4 regions of the Ruegeria sp. CE12 genome follow, and region 2 is predicted to be linked to each of the others. Evidence: riboswitches for the same ligand, from Rfam matches in the RefSeq annotation. Region 2 holds a riboswitch; each other region holds the start of a gene.
The links. Region 2 has a riboswitch for cobalamin ahead of ACR0IO_RS09050 ((2Fe-2S) ferredoxin domain-containing protein). Riboswitches for the same ligand answer to the same signal wherever they lie in the genome.
Positions count from the first base shown of each region.

Region 1 (4,435 bases), on a different contig from region 2:
AGTGACCAGGGCTTCGGCACAGGTGATCAGGTTGGCGGTGGCCAGATAGTTGGTCAGCACCTTCAGAACCGAAGCAGACCCCAGGTCACCGGTATGCAGAATGCGGCGCCCCATGGTTGTCAGAAAGGGCAAAATCCGTTCAAATGTTGCGCGGTCACATCCGGCAAAAATCGAAATATTGCCCGTAGCTGCACGATGGCATCCCCCGGAAACAGGGCAATCTACTGCGGCGCCACCGCGTTCGATCACCATGGCACCCAACCGTTTCACCTCGGCCTCATCAGTGGTGGACATCTCCATCCAGATCTTGCCCGGACCAACCTCTGGCAGCATTTCCTGCATCACGGCATCCGATGCCGCAGGGGATGGCAAGCAGGTGATAACCGCATCACAATCCCGCATCAGTTGCGCCGGACCTTCAGCAGCCTTGGCACCCTGCGCAACAAATTCAGCAACCAGATCCGGGTTCAGATCATGAACTGTCAAATCAACCCCGTTACGCAGCAACGAACCCGAGAGCTTACCCCCCACATTCCCCAGACCGATAAATCCAACCTTCATTGCGAATCCTCCCTGTGGGCTATGCCCGAACCGTTTTCACGCGGAGTATTCACCTTGATAACCCACAAATGAAACGAATAATAATCGATCTTATGGGCAAAAATTTTTGGTGATAAATGGATCGTTTACCAAACCCTTCCTGGCTGCGTAGTTTCGAAGCTGCCGCTCGGCATCTGAATTTCACCGCAACCGCGCAAGAACTGGGTCTGACACAAACCGCGGTATCCCTGCATATCCGCTCATTGGAAGCCGAGTTGGGCCAACCTCTTTTCACTCGACAGGCAAGACGACTGGAATTGACCGAGCTTGGCCAATCCTATGCTTTGACCGTTCGGCGCGCTCTGTCTGACATAACCCTTTCGACCAACAGTTTGTTTGGCCCAGCGTCTCAGCAGACGCTGACCATTCGCGCGGCAATTTCAACCATGACTTATTGGCTGGCTGCCGAACTACCTGAATTCACCAGCCAACATCCCGATATCCCTGTGCGATTGGTGACTCACATCTGGAATGACACCATGGGTTCTAGCGATGTGGATATCGATATTCGGCTGGGCTATGGCGACTGGCCGGGGCTCAGGGCAGAGAAGCTTTCGGATGAATGCCTTGTTCCGGTTTGCAGATCCGGCACCACAGCGCCAAGCAAGGCAGAGTTCCGTGAAAGTCCTCTGATCCATATCCTTGGGTATGAAGACAACTGGGCGCGATACTTTGAGGCACATGGCATTCACCAGCCTGAACTTCAGTCTCAGTATTCGGCAGATACCACGGTCACCGCGTTGCAACTTGTGATGGCGGGGGCAGGCTACGCCACAATCCTTGAACGCTTTGCCCGGAATGCGATTGCGCAGGGTGCGCCCTTGCAGATCGCCGGACCACCGATTCCCTTTGCTCAGTCCCATTACCTGATCCGCTCAGATGGCGCGCCCCGCCCGACGGCCTCTGCCCGCCTCTTTGAGACCTGGTTGCAAGAACGGATCAAAGCGGATGCCGCTGACTGACCACTGCAAGTCGCTTTTCCATCCCGGTGATCTGAGAGCGCCTCCATTCGCTTGACAACGCCCCTTTGCTTGCCGCATGTCCCTTTCGTTGGTGTCTGTGCAAGCAGATGAAAAGGGAATGCATCAGCGGTATGGAATGCCGTCAAATGCAGCCGCCCCCGCGACCGTGACCGGAGAAGGTGCCCAAAGCCACTGGCCTGCAGGCCGGGAAGGCAGGACACCTGCCAGAGGATACCTCTGACATCCGCAAGCCGGGAGACCTGCCAACGCCCGAAGACCAGACCGGACGGGGTGTTCCGGTGTCGGGCCAAGGCCCGCGCATACCCCGTCCCCCGAAAACCGTGAAGGGGGGATGAGAGACGTGACCGAGACGACACCAGTTGAACTGCTGGTCTGCACCACCTGCCGGCGTGGCCTTCCTGTCGAGGAAGATGACCAGCGCCCCGGCACATTATTGCATAAAGCGCTGACCGAGGCCGAGCTGCCAGATGGCATTGATCTTAAGGCCGTTGAATGCCTTTCGAACTGCGATCAGGGGTGTTCGATCGTACTGCGTGGCGGACCATCCCGCTGGACCTTTGTGTATGAGAACCTCAACGAAACCGACCACGTCGAGACCATCGTCGAAGGCGTCACCAAATATCTCGCCACCGAAGACGGCCTTGTGAAATGGCGTGAGCGCCCTGAACATTTCCGCAAAAACTGTGCGGCCCGCATTCCCCCGATTGGAGCCCTGAAATGAGCAACCTCGAAAAACTTCCCGTTACTGTAATCACCGGCTTTCTGGGCTCGGGCAAAACCACACTGGTCAAGCACCTGATGCAGAACCCGCAGGGCAAACGTCTGGCCGTTGTTGTCAATGAATTCGGTGACGTTGGCGTCGATGGCGACATCCTGAAATCCTGCGCCATTCCCGATTGCCCGGCGGAAAACATCATGGAACTGGCCAATGGCTGCATCTGCTGCACCGTGGCCGATGATTTCATCCCCACCATCCAGGCGCTGATGGCGCTGGAACCGCGCCCCGATCACATCCTGATCGAAACCTCCGGCCTCGCCCTGCCCAAGCCGCTGCTGAAAGCGTTCGACTGGCCCGATATTCGCTCGAAAATCACCGTCGACGGCGTGATCGCTCTGGCCGATGCCGAGGCCGTCGCGGCCGGTCGGTTTGCTCCGAACGTTGAGGCGGTGGACGCCCAGCGCCTAGCCGATGACTCGATCGACCACGAAACGCCGCTGTCTGAGGTGTTTGAGGATCAGATTTCCTGCGCGGATATCGTCCTGCTGACCAAGCCCGATCTGGCTGGCCGCGAAGGTGTGGCGAAGGCCAAAGAAATCATCGCCGCCGAAGCTCCGCGTCCCCTCCCCGTCGTCGAAGTTGCCGAAGGTGCTGTCGACGTGCGAGTCGTGCTGGGTCTTGAAGCCGCAGCCGAAGATGACATGGAGGCTCGCCCGTCGCATCACGACGGCCATCACGACCACGAGCATGACGATTTCGAAAGCATCATTGTCGAGTTGCCAGAACAGACCGACCCGGTTCAACTGGTCGCCAATATCGAACGTCTAGCGAACGAGCTGAACATCCTGCGTGTCAAAGGCTATGCTGCCGTTCAGGGCAAACCGATGCGTCTGCTGGTGCAGGCTGTAGGTGCGCGTGTGCGTCACCAATACGACCGACCATGGGAACCCGGCGAGGAGCGCCGCTCGCGTCTGGTCGTGATTGCCGAGCATGACGACATCAAAGAGGCTGCGATCCGCGATATCCTCGTAGGTGTAGCCGAGGCTGCCGAGTAAGCTATGCATGTCGTCTTCCGCGAAAGCCACGGGTTAGAAGAAACCGAAACCCCGACCGATCTGGGCCAGAGCCCAGCGGATCTGGTGGTGCTGTCCTTCTCGGACAGCGACCTTGGCGCTTTCGCGGCAGGCTGGCATCGCGGTGGCGGTGCCGAGGGGCGGATGCCGACGATGCGGCTGGCCAACCTGACCGCACTGAAACACCCCTTGTCAGTTGATACCTATGTTGAACAGACGCTGGAGGGCGCGAAGGGCATCCTGATCCGATTGATCGGCGGCGTGCCGTATTGGTCCTACGGGTTGCAGCAAGTTCTGGCGCTGGTACAATCCAAAGGCATCGCGCTGGCTGTGTTGCCTGCTGACGGGCGTGAAGATACGCGGTTGGACGACTATTCAACGCTACCAGTTTCGACGCTGCGCCGACTCGCGCATCTGTGTGACACCGGTGGAGAAGTGGCCGCGCAAGCTGCGCTGGCCCAGATGGCACTGGCCGCGGGGCTTTATGCCGGGCCGGTGATGGGTGCAAAAACCCTGCCAGAATGCGGAGCTTGGTGCCCCGATCGCGGCGTTATCCCGGTAAACAAGGCCTTCTCGGGCGGGGCGAAGCGCATCCTTGTGAGCTTCTATCGGGCCTATCTGACCTCGGCGGACACTGCGCCGATCGCAGCCTTGATCCGCAGCTTACGAGACCGTGGTCTGGACGCGGTTGGGCTGTTCGCGCCATCTTTGAAAGCGCCCGCAGCCGCCGATTGGCTGCGTGAACAGGTTGTTGCCCTGAACCCATCCGCAATCATCAATGCCACTTCATTCTCGGGCAAAGGCGCGTCGGGGACATCTCCCTTGGACGCTGCTAATGTGCCAGTGTTTCAGGTTGCTCTGGCGACCTCGCGCCGCAAAGCATGGGCTGAGGCGGAACGCGGTCTTTCGCCTGCCGACCTCGCCATGCACGTGGTATTGCCCGAAGTGGATGGACGTATCTCGGCCGGTATCGCCTCTTTCAAAGAGCCCGGCAAACACGACCCGCACCTTGAGTATTCTCGCTTTGCCCATCGGGCTGAACCTGAACGGATCGAAGCGAT
Region 1 covers NZ_JBQFRS010000002.1:64,742-69,176, reverse strand. Annotated here, with positions in the region: gene ACR0IO_RS05150 (NAD(P)-dependent oxidoreductase) at 1-561, opposite strand, end outside; gene ACR0IO_RS05145 (LysR substrate-binding domain-containing protein) at 678-1,562, shown strand; cobalamin riboswitch at 1,635-1,844, shown strand; gene ACR0IO_RS05140 (DUF1636 family protein) at 1,915-2,304, shown strand; gene cobW (cobalamin biosynthesis protein CobW) at 2,301-3,356, shown strand; gene cobN (cobaltochelatase subunit CobN) at 3,360-4,435, shown strand, end outside.
Region 1: another riboswitch for cobalamin. It lies ahead of ACR0IO_RS05140 (DUF1636 family protein); the one in region 2 lies ahead of ACR0IO_RS09050 ((2Fe-2S) ferredoxin domain-containing protein).

Region 2 (4,435 bases):
CAGCAAGGGCGAGCCCGGCCCCGATCAGTCCAACTGCCAATACGCGCGGGATGCGCCACTGCCACACAATCAGGGACAGCCCCCGCGGGGCATCCTCATTGCGCATCAGAATGGCTACACGATCCGACCAGCTTATGTCGGCTGTCCCCCACAGAATGCCCGCAATGGCGACAAGCACCATTACGACCATAGCCGTGGGAAACAGGACCAGGAACCGGGATTGCATTTACTCGAGTTCCGCCAGTTGGGCGTTCAGGTTCTCAACACCATCGGCAAAACGCATCCCGAGAAGGGTTTCAGAGAACGGAACTGTGACGAAGCGACCCTCTTTAACAGCGGTCAATTCGGACAAGACCGGATCGCTTTCCATATAAGCACGCTTTTCGTCCGCCGAAGACCAGCCCGCGTCGATCAGCAGGATCACATCGGGGTCTGCCTCGACCACGCGTTCCCATGCCAGATCGACCCATGTGCCTTCGACATCGTCACTGATGCTTTTCAGCCCGGCGGTTCTTGCGACCAAAGCAGGCCCTCCGCAGCAACCGATCGAGTAAGGTGTCTCATCGCCACTGTCGTAGATAAACGCCGTACGGCCAGCCCCTTCCGGGTCAGTCTGAACCGCCTCGATACGCACACGGGTCTCAGCGATCAGCTTGCCCGCGCGATCTTCAACATCGAAAATCTGCCCGATCTTTTCGATGTCGTTCAGGATCGGTTCGATGGTCAAAGGTACATCCTTCGGATGCGCTTCCTTGCAGGATGCGTCAACCAGGTAGGTACCGATTGCCAGATCATGCCATTTCTGCGCTGATCCAAGATTGTCTTCGGAAAATGCGGACCCAAAACCCGCGAACAGAAAATCCGGCTCATTGGCCAGTACCACCTCTCCAGCCGGGTATTTCTCGGCCAGGACCGGGACGGACTCAAACGCCGCTTTCCACTGGGCTGGCATTTCATCGTCCAGATAAGCGGTACCAACCATCGAACCTTCAAGCCCAAGCGCCAGCATCACTTCGGTCGCTTGCTGGTTCAGGGTAATCGCCCGTGTTGGCGCCTTGTCGAAGGTGTAATCGATCCCGCAGCTTTGTACGGTGACCGGATCGGCCTGGGCTGTAGCCGCGACAAATCCAAGCGGCATGATGAATTTAAGCAGGTTCATGGGTATCTCCTGTTTGATGAATAAGCAGTGATCGAGGAGTGGTTCCGGCGCAAAGCGCCTGAGAAACAAAGGTCCGGATGTCGTCCAGGCTCTCCACGCGATACCAATCGCCGTGTGGATAGTGGACGATCACTGGCCCGGCATTACTGGGAAACAGGCAGCCGGTTGTGGTCACCAGACATTCAGAACTTTTACCTGCATGGCCGATTTCTTTTTTGAGCGCATCCACCAGATTGGGGGCGTCTTTCAGGTGACATCGCGGGCCTGCACAAACGAGTAGATGGTGGCGAAAGGCAGGAGGGCTGTCCCACCCTTTGCCGAGCTCACCGGAAGGTTTCGGCCTAATCGGTTTCAGCAGAACATCTGCATTTGCGGCAGCCCGAATGACGTCTGAATCCATTTGCAGCGGTTTGGCGAAGAACAGCTTGGGTGTGTTTTTTGTCCGCCTGTGCAACCAGCTTGCTGCCGCATTTGGCAACCAGTTTTCGAGGCTCTGGGAAAACGGCAAGCCAATTGGACGCAACTCGATGCGCTTGGCTCCCTGCTCCGTGAGATCATCTAGAGCATGCCAAAGCCCATCACCGGATGCCTCCAACCTGACAGCGCGGGCTTCTGTAGGCGCGGCCTCAATCAGAGCGTTTGCAAGGTGGCAGAACCGGGATTGGCTGACGTAATTTGCCGAAATCAAATAGATAAATGCGTCCATCTCTGCCCCGAAACAGGAGGCAGGTCGGCACAATGCACTGGCCCGAAGATATCCATCATCTCATCCTCCTCGGGCCCTCCGCCCGGTTGGTTACATCCAGATGATGGCAGGTCTCCTGACTTGCGGATCAAAGCTTGCCGTCCCTTCCCGGATCTTGGGCGATCCAGTGGCTCTGACGGGTTGCTCACCGCTTACAGTTGCGGGGGCAGTTTCGGATTTGGACAAACGTCCGCACCGAATTCCCTTTTATCCTTGCGGCAATCACCTCAAGGAACCATCACGGCGAAAAAACACAAGCAAAGTTGATTCGACAAGAGTACGTGCTTGCTGATCGCTGGTATTTTGCCAGAACCTGCACGAGCGGACAAAGAAGTTCGCCACACTTCACTCTATATATTGACAACTTGCCCTGGTGAAACCCAATATAGTGTTGCTTCGGTTCTTTCGATTCCTGTCGAAAGCTAAGAGGGAAACCGGTGAAAAACCGGCGCTGCCCCCGCAACTGTGAGCGGAGAGTTCGGCTGAACACGCCACTGAAAGCACGCTTTTGGGAAGGCCAGACCGAACGATGATCCGCGAGCCAGGAGACCTGCCGCAAGCTCGAATGATAACCACGAACGGAGGGTTCGGGGGCGTTTGACGGGCCTGTTTGCCCATGGCGTCCTCGGCTTTGATTAAAAGGACAGAGGATAAATGAGCATTACCGTATATTCCAAACCCGCCTGCGTACAATGCACCGCGACCACCCGAGCGCTGGATGCAAAAGGCATCAATTATGATGTCGTGGACCTGACGCAGGACGACAGCGCCATGACCCATGTGACCGAGCTGGGCTATCGCCAGGCACCAGTCGTTGTGGCCGGCAGTGACCACTGGTCGGGCTTTCGCCCGGACATGATCGCCCAACTGGTTTGATCTATGACTGCGCCGATCCCGGCGCTGGTCTATTTCTCATCGAAATCCGGAAACACCCACCGCTTTATCTCGCGGCTGGGCCTGACCTCTTTCCGCATTCCAACTGGGATGGACCCGCTGCCGGACCCTGAAGATCCTTATGTTCTGATCTGCCCGACCTATTCCGACGGCGAAGGACGCGGGGCGGTTCCGAAACAGGTGATCCGCTTTTTGAACGACCCGGCCCGCCGCGCCGGGATCATCGGGGTGATCGGTACAGGCAACCGTAACTTTGGTGCGACATACGCCTTGGCTGGTCGCATCATCGCCCAGAAATGCAAAGTGCCGCTGCTGTATTCGTTCGAGCTGGCGGGCACTGACACAGACATCGCCCGCGTCCGCGCAGGGCTGGAAAAATTAGGGAGACACCAATGCTCGACAGCAGCGTAAACGAGCAGGACTATCACGCGCTGAACGCGATGCTGAACCTCTATGATGGTGAGGGGAAGATCCGCTTTGACGCGGACCGCATGGCCGCGCGGCAGTATTTCCTGCAGCACGTGAACCAGAATACCGTGTTCTTCCATTCGCTGGACGAAAAGCTGGGATACCTGGTGTCCGAAGGCTACTATGAAGAGGCCGTGCTGGACCAGTATTCCAAGAACTTCATGCGCAAGATCTGGGATGCGGCCTATGCCAAGAAGTTCCGTTTCCCGACCTTTCTGGGCGCGTTCAAGTATTACACTTCGTACACGCTGAAAACCCGAGATGGGCAGCGCTATCTTGAACGCTACGAAGACCGCGTCGTCATGACCGCTCTGGCGCTGGCGCGCGGAGATGAGGCGCTGGCCATGTCTTTCATGGAAGAGATCCTCGAAGGCCGCTTCCAACCTGCCACACCGACTTTCCTGAACGCAGGCAAAGCCTCACGTGGTGAGCTGATTTCATGCTTCCTGCTGCGGCTTGAGGACAACATGGAGAGCATCGGTCGCGGCATCAACTCGGCCCTGCAACTGTCCAAGCGCGGCGGAGGTGTTGCGCTGCTGCTGACAAACATTCGCGAACATGGCGCGCCGATTAAGGGCATTGAAAACCAGTCCTCGGGCGTAATACCGGTGATGAAACTTCTGGAAGATAGTTTCTCCTACGCCAACCAGCTGGGCGCGCGTCAGGGCGCTGGGGCCGTCTATCTGAACGCGCATCACCCGGACATCATGCGCTTCCTCGACACCAAGCGCGAAAACGCGGACGAGAAAATCCGCATCAAGACGCTGAGCCTTGGCGTGGTGATCCCTGACATCACTTTCGAACTGGCGAAGAAGAACGCCGATATGTACCTGTTCTCGCCCCATGACGTGGAAAAGGTCTATGGCGTGCCGCTCTCGGAAATCTCGGTGACCGAGAAGTATCACGAGATGGTCGATGACAAGCGAATCCGTAAATCCAAAGTCAACGCGCGGGAATTCTTCCAGACCATTGCTGAGATTCAGTTCGAATCCGGTTACCCCTACGTGATGTTCGAAGACACGGTGAACCGGATGAACCCTATCGCGGGCCGGATCAACATGTCGAACCTGTGCTCAGAGATTCTGCAGGTCAATGAGGCGTCCGAGTTCAACGATGACCTCAGCTACTCCTATCTGGGGACGGATATCTCGTGCAATCTCGGTTCGCTG
Region 2 covers NZ_JBQFRS010000003.1:76,943-81,377, forward strand. Annotated here, with positions in the region: gene ACR0IO_RS09040 (FecCD family ABC transporter permease) at 1-226, opposite strand, end outside; gene ACR0IO_RS09045 (ABC transporter substrate-binding protein) at 227-1,159, opposite strand; gene ACR0IO_RS09050 ((2Fe-2S) ferredoxin domain-containing protein) at 1,146-1,865, opposite strand; cobalamin riboswitch at 1,954-2,159, opposite strand; cobalamin riboswitch at 2,285-2,476, shown strand; gene nrdH (glutaredoxin-like protein NrdH) at 2,559-2,780, shown strand; gene nrdI (class Ib ribonucleoside-diphosphate reductase assembly flavoprotein NrdI) at 2,796-3,209, shown strand; gene nrdE (class 1b ribonucleoside-diphosphate reductase subunit alpha) at 3,191-4,435, shown strand, end outside.

Region 3 (4,435 bases), on a different contig from region 2:
TCGCCAACAAAGGCGTCACCATCAATGAGGTGCACAATGTCTATGAGGTGCCGGAAAGTCTGCAACAGCAATGGGCGGCGCGCAGCTACCACGGTTCGGTCGAGCATAACAGCCGCGCGGTTATCAACCGCTATCTGGGGTATTGGGATGCTAACCCGACCACGCTGACACCGCTTTCGCCTGAAGACAGTGCTCCGTTGTTTGTCGAGATGATGGGCGGTGCCGAACCGATCATGGCGAAAGGGCAAGAACTGGTCGATGCCGGCAAGTATTTGGAGGCGACCGAGATCCTCAACAAACTGGTTTATGCCGAACCGCAGAACCAGGCTGCCAAGGACCTGCTGGCCGACGCGTTCGAGCAGATCGGGTACCAGAAGGAAAGCCCGTCGGTCCGCAACTCATTCCTGGGCGCGGCCTATGAACTGCGCAACGGTATCCCACAGGGTGCCACCATCGAAACCACCGGTCCGGATACGATCAAGGCGATGCAAACCACCATGTGGCTGGATTTCCTCGGCATCCGCGTCAACAGCGAAAAAGCGGCAAACATGGAGTTCACCATCAACCTGTCGATTCCCGATCGCGATGAGAACATTGTGGTTGAAATGAGCAACGCCACCCTGACCCATATCGTTGATCAGACTGCGGAAAACGCCGACCTGTCGATCAGCCTGAACCGCGCTGATCTGGAAAAGGTCATGACCGGCGAACGTAAGCTGACCGACATGCTGGCAGATGGAACCGCCAAATCTGAAGGCGATACCGAGATCGTAGCACAACTGGCCTCGACACTTGATCAGTTCGATCTTGGCTTCGAACTGATGCCGGGCACCGGCGCGCAGGATCTTACCCCTGAGGCAAACGACTTTGCCCAGCCTGCGCTCGCGAATTCCAACGGCGGCTGATAACCCCATCAGTTAGCTGACTCGGGTTCGCAGGGTTGGCTTTCGCCTTGGAAGGCGGGTTTTCCCGCCGGAAGACGGGCCGTCGCAACCGGTCCGTCTTTTCCTCATTGCTTTTCCCGATTATTTTTGTCAGTTAAATACCGACCTAGTCAGATTCTCTGGATTCACGCCCGGTCACCGCCCTGCCCGACGCTGACCAAGAGACAACCAGATAATGACAAAATCGCTTGCTGACCTGCTGGCCATGGATGCTGTTGCCAGCCGACATGGATGTGCATTGAAACCGAAACTCCGCGAGGCCATCGAAGCCGACCTGCGGTTCCCTGCACATGCCACCGCACCCCGCCCGGAAACAGAGCTGACCGCAGATGAGCTGCCAGAAAACGTGCTCAGCCTGTCGGCGCATTCCCCAAATTCTGAAAGGAAGCGCGCATGAGCTTTTCAGTCTATGGATCAAACGGCGACAGACCAGCTGCGGGCAGACCAGACTTCGATGATTTTGAGCTGGGACTGTTGCCTGTTATGCGACACTTCATCCTCAGTTTTGCCGATTCCGATACGCAATCGTGGCAACACGCCTATTCCACGGCCATCGAACGCTGGGGCGTTGATCAGGGCCTGAACATCGCTCATCTGATCTATAAAATCGTCAAGGTCACGTTGCATTGCCGCCCGGCGGGGTTGGCCTTCAACGACCCGCTTTGCCTTGAACAGCGTGGGTCACTGACATGCGATGAGCTTGCGCTGATGAAGATGCTGCATCACATGCGGCGCGACAACACGCCCGAAGCGCGCGATGCCGTCAACCTTGTTACCGGCGGCTATCCGGATGCCCATCTGATTCAGGCTGGTCTGACGCTTGCCAATCGCTTTCCGACCGGTAACGACAGACGCGGCGACACCTCCCGTCGGCCGATGCTTCGGGCCGTGAAGTAAAAACCTATCCCCGCGTTGACCAAGCCTTCAGCTGGCGCTTGACAACGCTATCGACACCAGACTAGCTGACACGAGATGGTTCCCGACGGTTTGCCCGAGGGATGAAAATGGGAATACGGTGCGGTGCGTTCTGCGTACCAATGCCGTGACTGCCCCCGCAACTGTAGGCGGAGAGCGAAGCCAAAAGACCACTGGCCCAAAGGCCGGGAAGGTTGGCCAAGCATAGACCCGCAAGTCAGGAGACCTGCCATCAGATGTTTAACCAACCCGGGGCGGGGCGTCCTGGAAGGAGGCTTTGATGGCGCGTAATCTGCGTGTGTACATAAACGGCACCTTCTGTCCGCACTTGGCAACAAGTGGAGCGGACCATGCCGGAAGCAACTGAACCCTTCGTTTTGTGTTTTCAGAATTGGCAACGGTGGCGCTTCGCAAACACGCCCTGCAGTGAATTTTATGTTACGTTATTACATTGCTAATTATTCAGATTGACAGTAAGTGGAGCGCGTAATGCCAGAAAACTCTGATCATTTCCTGTTGATTTGCGAGACCTGTCAGGGCTCGGACAGTGCCGATGCGCTTCGAGCGGCGATTGCGGATAAGCTTCCGTCCTGCTTCGCCATCCGAGGGGTTTCCTGCATGGCTGGCTGTTCACATCCTACGACTGTTGGCTTTCAGGCAGCGGACAAAGCGCAATACCTGTTCGGTCGCATTAGTTCAGCGCAGGACATTGAAGCGCTGGCCGCGTTTGCCTGGCAATATCAGGACAGCGCTGACGGCTGGACCAATGCTACGGACAGACCCTCTGCCCTTTACACCAAAACCTTGTCGCGCATGCCGCGCATCTTGTCTGGAGGTCAGGCATGACATTTCTGGTTGCCGAAAATCTCGAGTATTATGCATTGAACGGTGATGTGCTGCTGCAGGGTGTGTCCTTTGATCTGGACGAGGGATCAGTACTGGCCATCGCAGGCCCGAACGGCGCAGGCAAAACCACCCTGCTGAACTTGCTATGTGGTGTCGAAACCATCGCGCTCGGGGATGTACTGATACGCGGTCAAAGCCTGCGATCGCTATCGCCTCAGGATCGCGCCCGGACCATCGCTGTTGTAAGCCAACAAGAGTTGCCCGATGGACGGTTACGACTGAGAGATTACGTTGCCTTGGGGCAGATTCCCATCAAAGGCGACCGATCTGCAGATGAACATAAACAGGCATTGGACAGGATATTTGACCTGACCGAGCTGCATCATCTGGCAGGCAAGCAGATGTCGACCCTGTCCGGAGGCGAGCGTCAGCGCGCGCATATTGCGCGCGCTTTGGCCCAAAACCCGTCGCTGCTGTTTCTGGACGAACCCACCAACCATCTGGATCCCGACGCCAAGGGGCGCATGCTCTCGCTGGTCGCCGATCTTGGTATCACCGTGGTCATGATCGTCCACGACCTGGTCATGATACCAGAATTCGCCACCCATGTTGCGTTGATGAAATCCACCCGACTGACGGGTTTTGGACCGGTCAGCAACATCCTGACGCCACAGCGCGTGCGCGAAACCTTTGGCGTCGAATACCTGTGTTTTCAACACGAAGACCGGGTGATCCCCGCACTCGACATCCGAAAAACCAAGCTTACAAACTGACAGGAGCTTTCCATGAACCTGAAACTCTGGCCCGTGGCGCTGATCATCGGCCTCGCCACCAGTGCGGCCGCACATGAGGTCACCGTAGACAATTGCGGCGAACCGCTTGTTTTTGACTCAACGCCCGAACGGTTGGTCGTACACGACATGAACATGACCGACATGGCCTTTGCGCTTGGCCTGCAGGACAAGATCGTTGGTCTGACCGGTATCACCGGATGGTACAAGACCAGCCCGGAATTCGACACGCTGCGCGGTGACATCCCCGAGCTGGCGCCGAAATACCCCACTGTCGAAAATCTGGTAGCGGTAGAACCCGATCTGTTCTTTGCCGGGTGGTATTATGGCATGAAGCCCGGCGGCGAAGTCACTCCGGACACGCTGGCCCCGTTCGGTATCAAGACCATGGTCCTGACCGAAAGCTGCGTACACCTGAACAAGGACCGCCCCGAAGCCAGCATGGACCTGTTGTTCGATGACGTTCTGCGTCTGGGCAAAGTCATGCATGTTGAGGACAAAGCCGAAGCTCTGGTCGATGGCTGGAAGGGCCAGCTGTCCGCCATCGAAGCCAAAACCGCAGATCTGGCGAAACCACGCGTCTTCCTGCTGGATGGTCCGGCTGATGCGCCTTTTACCGCGGGCAAGTTCGCAATCCCTGACGCGATGATCACCGCCGCTGGTGGCGAAAACGTAACCCATGATCTGGACACCAGCTGGGGCCGCACCTCGTGGGAGGCCGTCGCCGCCACGAACCCTGAATTCCTGGTTCTGCTGGACTACCAGACCGGCAACGGCGCTGCGGATACCTTCAAATTCCTGCAAGAGCATCCGGTGATGTCCCAGACCGACGCAGTCAAGAATGAACGCTGGATCGGTCTGCGCTACGAAGAGCTGACACCTGGACCGGCAAACATCGAAGCGATCGAGAAAATGGCGCGCGAAATGCACGCCGAGATC
Region 3 covers NZ_JBQFRS010000004.1:333,622-338,056, forward strand. Annotated here, with positions in the region: gene ACR0IO_RS12545 (alkyl/aryl-sulfatase) at 1-905, shown strand, start outside; gene ACR0IO_RS12550 (hypothetical protein) at 1,120-1,341, shown strand; gene ACR0IO_RS12555 (hypothetical protein) at 1,338-1,841, shown strand; cobalamin riboswitch at 1,901-2,107, shown strand; gene ACR0IO_RS12560 (DUF1636 family protein) at 2,349-2,705, shown strand; gene ACR0IO_RS12565 (ABC transporter ATP-binding protein) at 2,702-3,478, shown strand; gene ACR0IO_RS12570 (ABC transporter substrate-binding protein) at 3,491-4,435, shown strand, end outside.
Region 3: another riboswitch for cobalamin. It lies ahead of ACR0IO_RS12560 (DUF1636 family protein); the one in region 2 lies ahead of ACR0IO_RS09050 ((2Fe-2S) ferredoxin domain-containing protein).

Region 4 (4,435 bases), on a different contig from region 2:
CAGAAACAGCGGAACTCAAGATTAAGGTGAAACGTATTTGGCGCAGACCCGGCTATTAATTTGCACCAGTTGTTCCGGCACGCGCGATCGTGATGCCGAACGGCAAGCCGTACAAGCGGCATTGACTGGCATCGATCTTACGGCGGAGATCGAAATCGCAGAACACGCCTGTTTCAGTGGATGTAGCGAACCAACGTCGATCGGCCTGCAGGGCGAAGGCATGGCGTCATATGTTTTTTCGGGTATCGATATCGTTGCAGATGCGGATGATATTGCTGCGACTTGTCGAGCGTATCTGGACAGCCCCGCTGGCTGGATCGAAGACGCCCGACCATGCGGACGGCTTCGCTTGTGTTTGCGGGCGCGTATTCCGGCGCTTTAGTCCACCTGTACAGTTACCGAAGCACTGACCGGCACATCTTCGACCATCAGCGGGCTGTGGCTGTTGGCATTCAGCGATACCTTAATCTCAACCTCGCCCTTGGGCAGATCGGAGATGTGCATCCAGTTGCCATAAAGGCGGGCGAGTTTCGTGCCATTCACATAGACATGCGCGTGACCTTCACCGGGATTGTCCGCAGCAGAGGCGTTTTCGGGCGCAAACCGAAAGTTCTGAGGCATGACGTGCAGGTTCCATCCGGCCATTGGGTCCTGCGTTACCGCAATTTCCAGACCGGGCGCATCCTGACCGGCAGGCAGGTTGATGGCGGTCGAGTGATCATGCGCCATGGCTTCGGCATGAGAACCGCCATGTTGATTGGGGTCCGCATGGTCGTGGCCGTCAAATGTGACGCCATTGGCCGCGGCGAGAACGAAACCAGCGCCTCCGCCGAAGACCAGACCAATTGCAAAGAGGGCAAGTGAACGTGCCATTTCTGTTCCTTGAGCCAAAAAAGAACCCGCCGGGCGGGGCCCGGCGGGATGACATATTGGGGTATCAGGCTGCCGCTTCGGCGCGTTTGCCTTCGCTTTGCCAGAAGTAACCGGCAAATGCGCCAACCAGAACCCATGCGACAAGGCCGATGCCAAAGGCACGTGCGGCAAACAGAGCACCGATTTCGGTTGGGACCGGTCCGGTGAAGACATCCGGTTCGGGTGCGCCGATCAGATGTGGAGCAACGAGCAACGCTGCCGCAATCACGTAGCTGATGATGTTGCCACCAAACGCAATCAGCCACATGGCAACCGCCGCAGCCGCGACGGTGGCGAACCACCAGACTTGCCGTGCGTAAACATCTGCAGCAGCAACGCCAGGAACTTCGGGTGCCAGGCTAAAGCCGGGTGCAAAGTGAACCGCGATAAAGCCCGCCAGACCCCACAGAACACCTGTGCGACCATCGATCTTGTGACCCTGACCTTCGGCCACAGACATAAGGGCAACCAGAACCAGTGCGTAACCGGTATAGGTGAGCATGGTGAAGATGACGCTCAGCGCGTCGCGTGTCAGCTCAGAGAACATGCCCGGTAGCTCGGGATGGGCCGTGACAGCTTCTCCGCCGAAATGCACCAGTTCACCGGACTCATAGAGCTCGGCGTGCAACAGAACGGGTTGCACAAATACAAGCTGCAGCAAGGCGGCAATCAGCCCCGCTGCAGCACCAGCGAACAACGCGCTGGTCAAAATGCGACTGAACATCTGCTTAGTGGCAGGGGAAACCGGTTGCGTGGCGCACGTCATGTGCCGCGTCATGCAAGCCAGATGCCTGAACATGGCCGGTCAGGGTGATGATACCCAGGCCCAGAACCACTGCGAACATTACCGGCAGAAAGCCTGTCTTTGCAGCAGATGCTGTTTGAGTTTGTGTCGTCATTTCTTGTCCTCCAGTGCCGTCGCACCCGACGGCTGGTGTTTCTACGTTCGCCTGGCAGGTCTCCTGGCTCGCGGGTCGGTGCCTCTGTTCGCCTTCCCCCCGAATTCGGGAGTGGCTGGTTGAACAGGGGCTCACCGCTTACAGTCGCGGGGGCGGCTTTGGCTTTGACCTCAGACGAAGTCGCACCACATTCCCTCTTAGCATCCGGATGTCTCCGGCAGGACCAGACCCGGTCATTTAGCCGCGAAGCACAGGTTTGCGCAATCGCCATTTGCGACGTTTTGCGTCAATTCACACGCTTTTTCAGAACGTAGATGTCCATGATCCAGCCATGATCAGCCCTTGCCTGTGCACGAGTTGAGAGAATCTCATCACAAACTTCGGACAAGTTTCCGTTGATCAGGATTTCTTCTTCCATACCGACGTAAGCGCCCCACCAGATGTCATAATTTGCCATATCAAGGCTCTGGAACGAACATTCGCCGTCCAGCATCACTGCGACGGTTGAAGCAGCCTCAGGCCAACCCTCGTCCCGGATACGGCGACCGGTTGTAACGACATAAGGTGCGCCGATATCGTTGATCGGAATCCCATGTGCTGCGGTCAGGGCCTGCAGGGCCGTGATACCGGGAATCACCCGTTTGATCGGTTGCGGTGAGAGACGCGCAGCGATTCGCAGCGAGCTGTCATAAAGTGAGGGATCGCCCCAGATTAGTAGGGCCACGTATTGTGCATCAGGATGGGATGCGATCGCTTCCTGCCAGCGCAGTGCTATTGCATCATGCCATTCATCCACCCCACGTAGATAGCCATCATCGGCCCTACGCGTGGGGATGTCGAAATAGGCGATTTGCGGAGCCGCTTCAGTGACTTGAGAAATGATCTTCTCACGTACGCCGGCAAGATCTGCCTTGTTCTCACCCTTGCGCGGGATCAGGATCAGATCAGCTGCACGAATAGCCTCGGCACCCTGAAATGTCACGTGATCCGGATTGCCTGTACCGATCCCTATCAGGCTCAGTTCATACATTATCGAACTCCGCCAGCGGTCCATAGAGTATCAGTGCCGGGGCTGTTCCGATTTCAGACTGCAGCCGTTCCGACAACGCTCCGATGGTCGAGCGGTGCAGCGACTGATCGGGTGTCGAGACAGATTCTGCCATCAGCGCGGGCGTGTCCAAAGGCAGACCATGTGCTTGCAGCGCCTCAACAAGTAGCGGGAAAGTGCGTTTGCCCATGAAAACAACTGTGGTCGCCCCCGAATCCGCCAACGCCGGCAGGTTCAAATCTTCGGGCAGTTTGCCGCTGACATCGTGGCCGGTGACAAATTGTACACGGCGAGCTGTCAGGCGGCGGGTCAGCGGAATGCCTGCGGCTGCCGCGGCGGCGACGGCAGATGGAATTCCGGGGATGATTTCATACTCGATCCCCGCCGCCTTCAGCGCGACCAGTTCTTCTTCAAGCCGACCGAACATACCTCCGTCACCTGATTTCAGGCGAACGACATGGGCACCGGTTTGTGCATAGTCGACCAGCAGACGGCTCACATGATCCTGCTTGGGTGAGGGGCGACCAGCACGCTTTCCTACACCCACCAAATCTGCGTCCTCGCGGGCGTGGGTAAGAATAGGTCCGCTACTGAGATCGTCGAACAAAACCGCATCGGCCTTTTGCATCCGGTCAACGGCCTTGAGCGTCAGTAGTTCCGGATCTCCGGGGCCTGAGCCAATGAACGAAACGAAACCGCTCATGCTGAGGCCTCTGCGATCAGATGAAAGAATGTGCCGGTGACGTTGCCCCGAACTGATCCTGTCTGCGGTCCTTCCGCACCTTCTGCGTCAAAGACTCGCGCAAGAGGGGCATCGGGCTGTTCGACAATAGACGAATAATGGAACTCGTGCCCGCGAAGCGCTGTACCAACCGCGAAACCGGGCATCTTTGCCAACAACTCGGCTTTGCGATACCCGAGGTTGAATTTGCGCTTCTCATAGGAGGTCACAAGACCGAGTAGTCCCGCCATTTTGTGTGGCGTACCTTCCTTGTCGATCAGCACGTCCCCCAAAGCCATGTATCCACCGCATTCACCATGTACTGGACGGGTTTCCGCGTGCTTGCGTAGACCAGTCTGGAAAGTGTCAGCGACTGCCAGAGTGCCGGCATGCAACTCAGGATAACCTCCTGGAAGCCAGACAAGATCTGCATCGTCGGCAGGCGCTTCATTGGCCAACGGCGAGAATGGCAGGATTTCAGCACCCGCAGCACGCCAACCTTTGAGAAGGTGCGGATAGGTAAAGGAAAATGCTTCGTCCTTGGCCAGCGCAATCCTTTGGGCCGGGGGGCGCGGCAGCGCGGTCGGAGATGGCCCATTGGGGCCTGAGGAGGCAGCCTCCCTGATCGCATCCAGATCCACATGTTCACGCAGAAAGGCCGCGTATCCGGCAATCGCGCTTTCCAGATCAGGGTGCTCGACCGCTTGTATCAATCCAAGGTGCCGCTCTGGCAAAGTTAGATCACCCCGACGCGGCAACACACCCAACACCGGCAGACCCGCACGCTCCATACCCAGACGTGTCAGGCGTTCATGCCGCGGGCTCGCGCAACGGTTTAGGATCACACCGGCAAAA
Region 4 covers NZ_JBQFRS010000002.1:51,342-55,776, forward strand. Annotated here, with positions in the region: gene ACR0IO_RS05055 (DUF1636 family protein) at 38-382, shown strand; gene ACR0IO_RS05060 (hypothetical protein) at 379-873, opposite strand; gene ACR0IO_RS05065 (CbtA family protein) at 938-1,636, opposite strand; gene ACR0IO_RS05070 (CbtB domain-containing protein) at 1,641-1,811, opposite strand; cobalamin riboswitch at 1,848-2,053, opposite strand; gene cobF (precorrin-6A synthase (deacetylating)) at 2,098-2,841, opposite strand; gene cobA (uroporphyrinogen-III C-methyltransferase) at 2,834-3,562, opposite strand; gene ACR0IO_RS05085 (cobyrinic acid a,c-diamide synthase CobB) at 3,559-4,435, opposite strand, start outside.
Region 4: another riboswitch for cobalamin. It lies ahead of ACR0IO_RS05070 (CbtB domain-containing protein); the one in region 2 lies ahead of ACR0IO_RS09050 ((2Fe-2S) ferredoxin domain-containing protein).